DNA from 3 places in the Rossellomorea sp. NS-SX7 genome. Region 2 is predicted to be linked to each of the others. Evidence: riboswitches for the same ligand, from Rfam matches in the RefSeq annotation. Region 2 holds a riboswitch; each other region holds the start of a gene.
What was found. Region 2 has a riboswitch for cyclic di-GMP ahead of ACUXV2_RS17130 (hypothetical protein). Riboswitches for the same ligand answer to the same signal wherever they lie in the genome.
Positions count from the first base shown of each region.

Region 1: it holds a riboswitch for cyclic di-GMP, as region 2 does, so the genes downstream of both, ACUXV2_RS18540 (anti-repressor SinI family protein) here and ACUXV2_RS17130 (hypothetical protein) in region 2, are expected to answer to the same signal.
Region 3: it holds a riboswitch for cyclic di-GMP, as region 2 does, so the genes downstream of both, ACUXV2_RS18495 (hypothetical protein) here and ACUXV2_RS17130 (hypothetical protein) in region 2, are expected to answer to the same signal.

Region 1 is NZ_CM128249.1:3,753,206-3,755,472, forward strand. Features, by position in the region: gene ACUXV2_RS18530 (YwpF-like family protein) at 226-666, shown strand; gene ACUXV2_RS18535 (helix-turn-helix domain-containing protein) at 759-1,079, shown strand; gene ACUXV2_RS18540 (anti-repressor SinI family protein) at 1,109-1,243, opposite strand; cyclic di-GMP riboswitch class I at 1,277-1,410, opposite strand; gene ACUXV2_RS18545 (helix-turn-helix domain-containing protein) at 2,034-2,267, shown strand, end outside.
Region 2 is NZ_CM128249.1:3,437,529-3,439,795, forward strand. Features, by position in the region: gene ACUXV2_RS17120 (class I SAM-dependent methyltransferase) at 1-199, opposite strand, end outside; cyclic di-GMP riboswitch class I at 518-611, shown strand; gene ACUXV2_RS17125 (hypothetical protein) at 635-952, shown strand; gene ACUXV2_RS17130 (hypothetical protein) at 1,033-1,305, opposite strand; cyclic di-GMP riboswitch class I at 1,456-1,544, opposite strand; gene ACUXV2_RS17135 (murein hydrolase activator EnvC family protein) at 1,823-2,267, opposite strand, start outside.
Region 3 is NZ_CM128249.1:3,742,852-3,745,118, reverse strand. Features, by position in the region: gene ACUXV2_RS18500 (efflux RND transporter periplasmic adaptor subunit) at 1-829, opposite strand, end outside; gene ACUXV2_RS18495 (hypothetical protein) at 851-1,516, opposite strand; cyclic di-GMP riboswitch class I at 1,790-1,865, opposite strand; gene ACUXV2_RS18490 (hypothetical protein) at 2,071-2,229, shown strand.

The DNA of each region.
Region 1 (2,267 bases), 320 kb from region 2:
TATTAGGGATTCTATTCTTGCTATGATATAATTTTTTTAACTAAGCTCTTTCGTATACAGTACTTTTTTCAATCTTAAAATAATCAGTAATCACCAGTTTTGAGCTGTATTCGAAAAGAGCACGTGCACACACTTCATTCAGAGTTCTGCACAACGTACGAGAATCTACACCCCTTTTGAAAATAGACTTTCCATTAAAAACCTATTTATAGGAGATGTTCGTTCATGAAAACCTTTAAAGTGATATCACTTCAGGTAGTGGATAATGATGAACTACAGGATTTTGAAATTGAGGACGGTTTAATCATCAATAAAGAGGATGAAAAGGGTACTTGGCTTGTGGAAACGTATATGTCACAAGACCACATTGAATTTTTCCAAAAGGTCCAGCAGCGAGAGGATGACTTGGAAATACAGGTCGTCATTTCCCATAAAGCCAATGATCCCGCCGCATTCATGACGTCCATACGCTGCATTAAGAAAATGAACGGACGGATGAGTATCTTATTTGAAGGAAAATTAAAGAAACAGCGCAATGAGTACGCCGAGTTATTATTGGACGACTTGCTTCAAAAAGGGTATTCAGGAGATGAACTGGTGAAAGAATTTCGTGAAAAGATGGTGTCTAAGCCGCGTATTCCAGCTACGTCAAAACCGAGCGTCTGATTTTACGAAAATGTGTAAACTTATTGTAGAGCAGATGTTAACGGTTTGTTATAATAGGCTTATCGATACGATTCAATAGGCAGGTGTCCAAGATGATCGGGGAAAGAGTAAAGAAATATAGACAGGAAAGACGAATGTCTATGACAGAACTGGCTGAAAAAGCTGGGGTTGCTAAATCATATCTGAGCTCTATTGAGCGCAACATTCAACAAAACCCATCTATTCAGTTTTTGGAAAAAGTCTCTGCCGCTTTGGGAATCTCGATGGATGCATTATTACACGATGAACCCGAAAATACAGCAGTCGATCGCGAATGGATCAAAATTGCAGAGGAAGCGATGGATTCCGGTATTACGAAGGAACAATTCCGTGAGTTCATTGAATTTAATAAATGGAAATTGGGCAACAAATAAGTCTTGCAGCTTCTGCAAGACTTTTTACATTAGACGATCTTATACTCATTTGCTTTTTTGCCATGAATTTGAATAAATTTTCTAATATCATTCTTTGAAATTCCTGCCTCCAGTGCCTGTCTCACTAGTTCCACCCATTCTAAATCAAGCTCACGTTCCTTCATTTAGATCCCCTCCCCAAAATACATTCATGTATTTCAGGCAATCCAGCCATCTTAGTCCCCCAATGAGCACTTCGCCTATGTATATACCTGTTAGTATGTACGCATTTTCCTACCTTAGATCTGTGACTTTGCGTCCCTATTTTTCAATAGGTTTGCCTTTATCTGAGTAGTTCATTAGAACTATACCCATTATACTGCTCAATAATCTTTTTTAGTGTTATTTTTTGTCTATTCTGATAATTAATTTTATACTTTATCTTACATATTCAGTTGTTTTTTGACACCAATCTTTAATACTTTTATAAGAACTTGTCTTTCTTTCTCATGCAATAAAAGTATTTGTCGAAGCTTTCGTTTATTTCTTCACTTTGTGTTGCTGATAAGTCTCCAGTTTCCTTTTCAATGGAAGGACTTTGTCATTAATATTTTTTAAAGTTTTGGAATCGTAGAAGGAATGGTTCGTTAAATCATTTCCGCAAGATGGACAAACCCATTTACCTATCTCGCTGCTGCTATACGAACTTCGAGTGCAACGGGAACATACTTTTTTATACATGGTTGTATCCTCCTCTTCTATAAAAATCGCCTCTTGTTCTTTTTAGTGAACATATCATTATTATAAAGCAAATTTTTATTAACAAAAGAATCAAATTAGCTTAATTATTCTTAATAAAGAACATTTTATGTGTTTTTACTCCCGATATCTTCTGTTTTCTCGATATTTCATATTTTCTTTTATCTTTTTTGTTCTATATAATGAATATAATAGTACATAACTGGAGTGATGTGTATGGTGGGGGATCGAATTAGAGAAATCCGCTCCCAAAAGAATCTGACGATTAATGAATTGGCACAGCTTTCCCAAATTTCTAAGTCATATATCAGTTCAATTGAAAGAGGGCTGCAAAAGAACCCCTCTATTAAAGTTCTTCAAAAACTAGCCGAAACCCTCAATGTCCCTCTTGAATCAATTATTTCAATAGATACTGTGGATATACCCCTAGATGAAGATTGGATTGAAACT
Region 2 (2,267 bases):
CGGCATGTACTTTGGTATCAACTGATTTTGCTATTGGCAGTGTCAGGTAGCCGTTTCCGCACCCGAGGTCGGCGACGGTGTCATCTTTCCCCAGTTGAAGAAGTTCGAGTACGTTGTTTACCGGTACCATTTCCTGCCGCTTTGGGTCGAGCAGTTTTGATGCTTTGTGGTGTTCAAAAAGGTGTCCGTGTCCTTGCATGGTTGGTCCCTCCGTTTTGTTGGTTTGGTTTTTAGGTAACGACGGCTGTTTATGCAGGCTTTTGACGAATGATTGTTTTATTCTATTCTCTTCACTATTACTGATATATAGACGCGTAAGAATCATTATCCCTAGTTGGATACCCTCTTATGTATGTAAGTATGATGCTTTTCTCGGCACCAATCAAGTAGAAGAACTTTTTTTATTCTGCTTTGAGTTTAGTATTTTTGAACTATTACTTTATCTTCACTAACAATTAACAGTATAGGAACTGTAGTCGATAATAAGGATAAGGTGGATTTCTTTTTGACAGGGTTCTGTTGAAAAAGGCAAACTTTCTGAAAAGGAAGGACGCAAAGCTTCGGGCCTAAGGCGGATTTTATTATTCCGCTAGGGTGGCCGGGCCGCCAACAAAAGATAAAAGGGGAAATCATGATGACTTTTGAAGAACTGCAAACGATTAAACGTCATATAAGTAAGTTAAATGCACTGATTGAATTACGGAACGATGATCAAAAGCATGCAGGAGAGTACATTCAGCTCATACGCTCTTTTTTGCGCATTCAGCCTAGAGAAGCATACTTGCCAATGATGGAAGTGATGACGGTGATCAAGTATCAAAAGCCGGCTATCTTTCAATTTTTGAAACATCACGGTCAAAGAGACCACCATTTTGAGCTTCTCACAAACATTACAATGGATATACGTACAGCTGAAAAAAATCTAGAACAATGGCTGTCAAAGTCTGCATAATTGAGGATGGACTTTTACGAAAGAGGATTAATAAAAATAACAAAAAACCGGCGGTCAAAGAAGTTGACATCCGGTTTTTATTATATAATCGCTCTTTCATCTGTACTGACATTTCTTGAACCCTTTAGCGCTTCTAAAATGAGCATCAAGTAAAGTCCTGTGTTTCCGCCTCTGCGATCGATCAGCTCTATGTCGTCTACGATTCTCTTAACCTCTTCACAGCCAAGTCTGCTCATTACCATGTCGCTGATTTCTTCCGCTGTATAGGAGCTGTACTTCTTTAAAGAGGAACGATTTCTCCTGCAAAAGCTTCTCAATTGTCTACTTACATCAGAAATATTTACTTGTTCCATCTTCATTTCTCCTTTCTTTATTCAAAACCATCTTGGTTCCCTGCAGTGACGGTGGACTCATTATCTAAATAAAAGAGCCCGCCAAAAAGAATGGCGGGCTCTAAATAAAGCTGACGATTGTCGACAGCGTTCATTTATCTTCCAATCCTTTTCGGTAACCCGGCGGTCATAGTTTTAAAAAAACGTTAGATCCGTGGCTTTGCGTCCTAATCTTTCGAATTAGTTTGCCGTTATCGAAGGTTGCTTCGTAGTTCAAATGACACATTCAATACATCCACAATAATACTATAGTACCAATATGAAACACAAAATAAAAGAGTTTTTTGTGCGAAAATTTTCTTTTTTCGACATTTTACTTCATTATACATTATATCGTATTATTTGTAAGGTTCAGGAAGTATTCTTTTATGAATATTAAGGGTTGAAAAATCTACAGAGATTTGTTTACTTTATACACTTTTATCCAAAAAAATCCTGCCATAAACTTATGGCAGGATTTTGATAGACTATTATTCTATTAGAAATTAATGTATTGGCGCGGGTTAACAGAGTTGGATTTCGATGCATTCCATGAACCTGCATGAAGTTCAAAGTGTAAATGCTGACCGAAGGAGTAACCTGTGTTACCCATATAGCCGATTTGCTGACCTTTGTCTACAGGCTGGCCACTGCTTACTGATGAAGAAGCCATATGGGCATACACTGTAGTAAAGGTTTTTCCGTTGATTGAGTGAGTGATGTATACAACGTTACCGTAGCTTGAGCTGTATTGGCTCTTGATGACATATCCGTCAGCTGCTGCAACGATTGGAACACTCCCTCTAGACGCCACATCAATTCCATAGTGGTAGCGAGCTTTACCATTAAGGGTATCCCATCCGTACTCAGTCGTGATTGAGCCTGATGCCGGTCTTGTCCAAGTTCCGGAGCTTACAGGTGTGCTTGGTGCCGTTTCAGTAGAT
Region 3 (2,267 bases), 310 kb from region 2:
GATACATGCTGTCTGTTTCTAGATGAGGATCTCTTTTAGGAAGAGCAGAGACATCCGTTACAATTCCTTTTTGAGTCTTTTCTTCAACTTCGGATTGCACTTTTGCATTCATTTTTTCTTCGACTTCCATGATTTCTTTTTCCGTCAGATCAGTCGTGACCACCGTAGCTTCAGAAGAAATCGTGATCAGTGGATTTTGGACGGAGTGGGAAAGTTCTTTAACGATCCCCTCACCGCTGCTTTCAACTGTCAGTGTCGTTTCGTATGATTGCAAGTCGGAAATTTGACGCTCCAGACTGTCGATTTGATTTTCCAGGCGGTCAATCTCAAGTTCCCGGGAGGCAATCTCCTTCTTTATATCATATTCTGTTTCAAGGGCACTTGCTTCGAGTGGCATCTCTTCTTCATCATAAGTGGAAGGAAGAGAGTTCTCGAGCCGTTCGAGATCAGAGATGTTGTCTTCGATGCTGTCGATCTCATCTTCTAGCTGGTCGACTTCTGATTCGAGAACATCTTTTTGCCCTGTATAGTCGGTTACTTCATATTCATATAGAGGCGTACCTGCTTTTATTTCGTCGCCTTCTTTCACGAGGAACTTCTTGAAGGAGCCGAATTCATCGTTGAAATAAAGGTAGGTTTCTTCAGCAGATGTGACGACACCGGATTTGGGAAGCTCTTTTTGCAGGTCGTCTTTATCAAATGCGTCCCATTCTTCAATCCTGACTTCCCGGTCAACCTTGCTCTTTGCTTTTTCAATCAGGTATGCATTCGCCCCGACGAATAGGAGGGACAAAGAGAGACCGGTATATAATAATTTTCGTTTATTCATAATGATCCCAGCCTTTAGACGTTAAATTAATGTAGAAAAATCGATATAGGCTAAAAATGCAGTGATAGCCCAGAAAAATAGATTCGTTAGTAAGATGACGGTCCATATGAGCCAATTCTTTTGTTCGGTGAGTCGTTTCAGTCCTTTGTATTGGATGTAGAAAATCCAGATTTTGAACAGGGAGAAACTTCCCAAGAAATAAATAACCCATGGCTTCGATGTTATGTATTGGGCGATGACTCCAAGTGAAAGGGGAGACGAGAACCAATCCAGTGAGAAAAATAGAGATAATGGGATATAGGTTAAACGCTCGAGTAATAGGATGAGCAGGACTAACCCTTGAACGATTACGAGTTTGCGATATTCACCTTTTTCGGAGATCGTCCAGAAAATGATGCTTGGAATAAAAAGGATGATGATGGAATAGAATAGCCCGTTTAGGACTCTTCCTGAGAAGAACAGAAATTTCTCTAATTCATATAAAGTAGGGGCAAGTGTGTTTAGCTTTTTGGAAAGTGGGTCCATCCCTATACCGAACGAGGAAATTAAACCGAAAGCGAGGACGGATAACAGGATCAGACGAAATATGTTCTTTAAGTACCCTTTTGGATTTTCAGTGGTTGACAGGTCATAGAAAAAGAAAGAAGGACTTTTTAGCCCCTTGAAAATATTTATTTCTCTTTTCATAGCGGTTTCCTCCAAGTAGTATAGGCTGCATCTAATATTCTATCGAAAAAACGAGAACTTTTCCATATATTGTAGAATAATAGAAGAAACCAATAAAAAAAAGCGTCAAAAGACGCCTTTTTAGAATTAGAACCCATAAGTGAGAAGAGTGGTTCCTGCAACAACGATGGTTGTTACCGTGAAAATACCTACGTACATCATAATTTTGCGATTTTTCTTTTTAATCATTATTTCCTCTGGTGTTAAAAACGACAAATTTTATCACTCCTTGGTTTTGGTAGCTGGCTGGCGTTGGATAGCCCCTATAGCTTTGCGTCATCACCTTTCGATGATTTTGCCTTTATTCAGAACCCTACGAATATTTTACCATCTTCCCTATTTTTTATCGTCATAAACACAAGGATAAAAATAGTTAAAAAGTCACTATTTTTAATGTTTTTACTTTTGGTAAGTGTATAAATATGGTAATATATCTATTAATTGATGTTTGAACTTTCGACAACTAGTGTATTAAAGTAGTAGAAACCTGTTTAAATGTGTAGGAGGTTGTCTTTTTGAATAAGAAAGTCAGCAAGGAGCAGCATGTTCTCTCTGTCATGCAAAAAGCATTCGACAAAGGACAGCAGGGAAACATGGATGCAAATAAAATGTTAAATTGGCTAAAACAAGAACTACAAAGTGAATATACATTCCAAAACGAAAAAGCACTCTAATCCCAAATGGGCTAATAGAGTGCTTTTTTACGTTAATG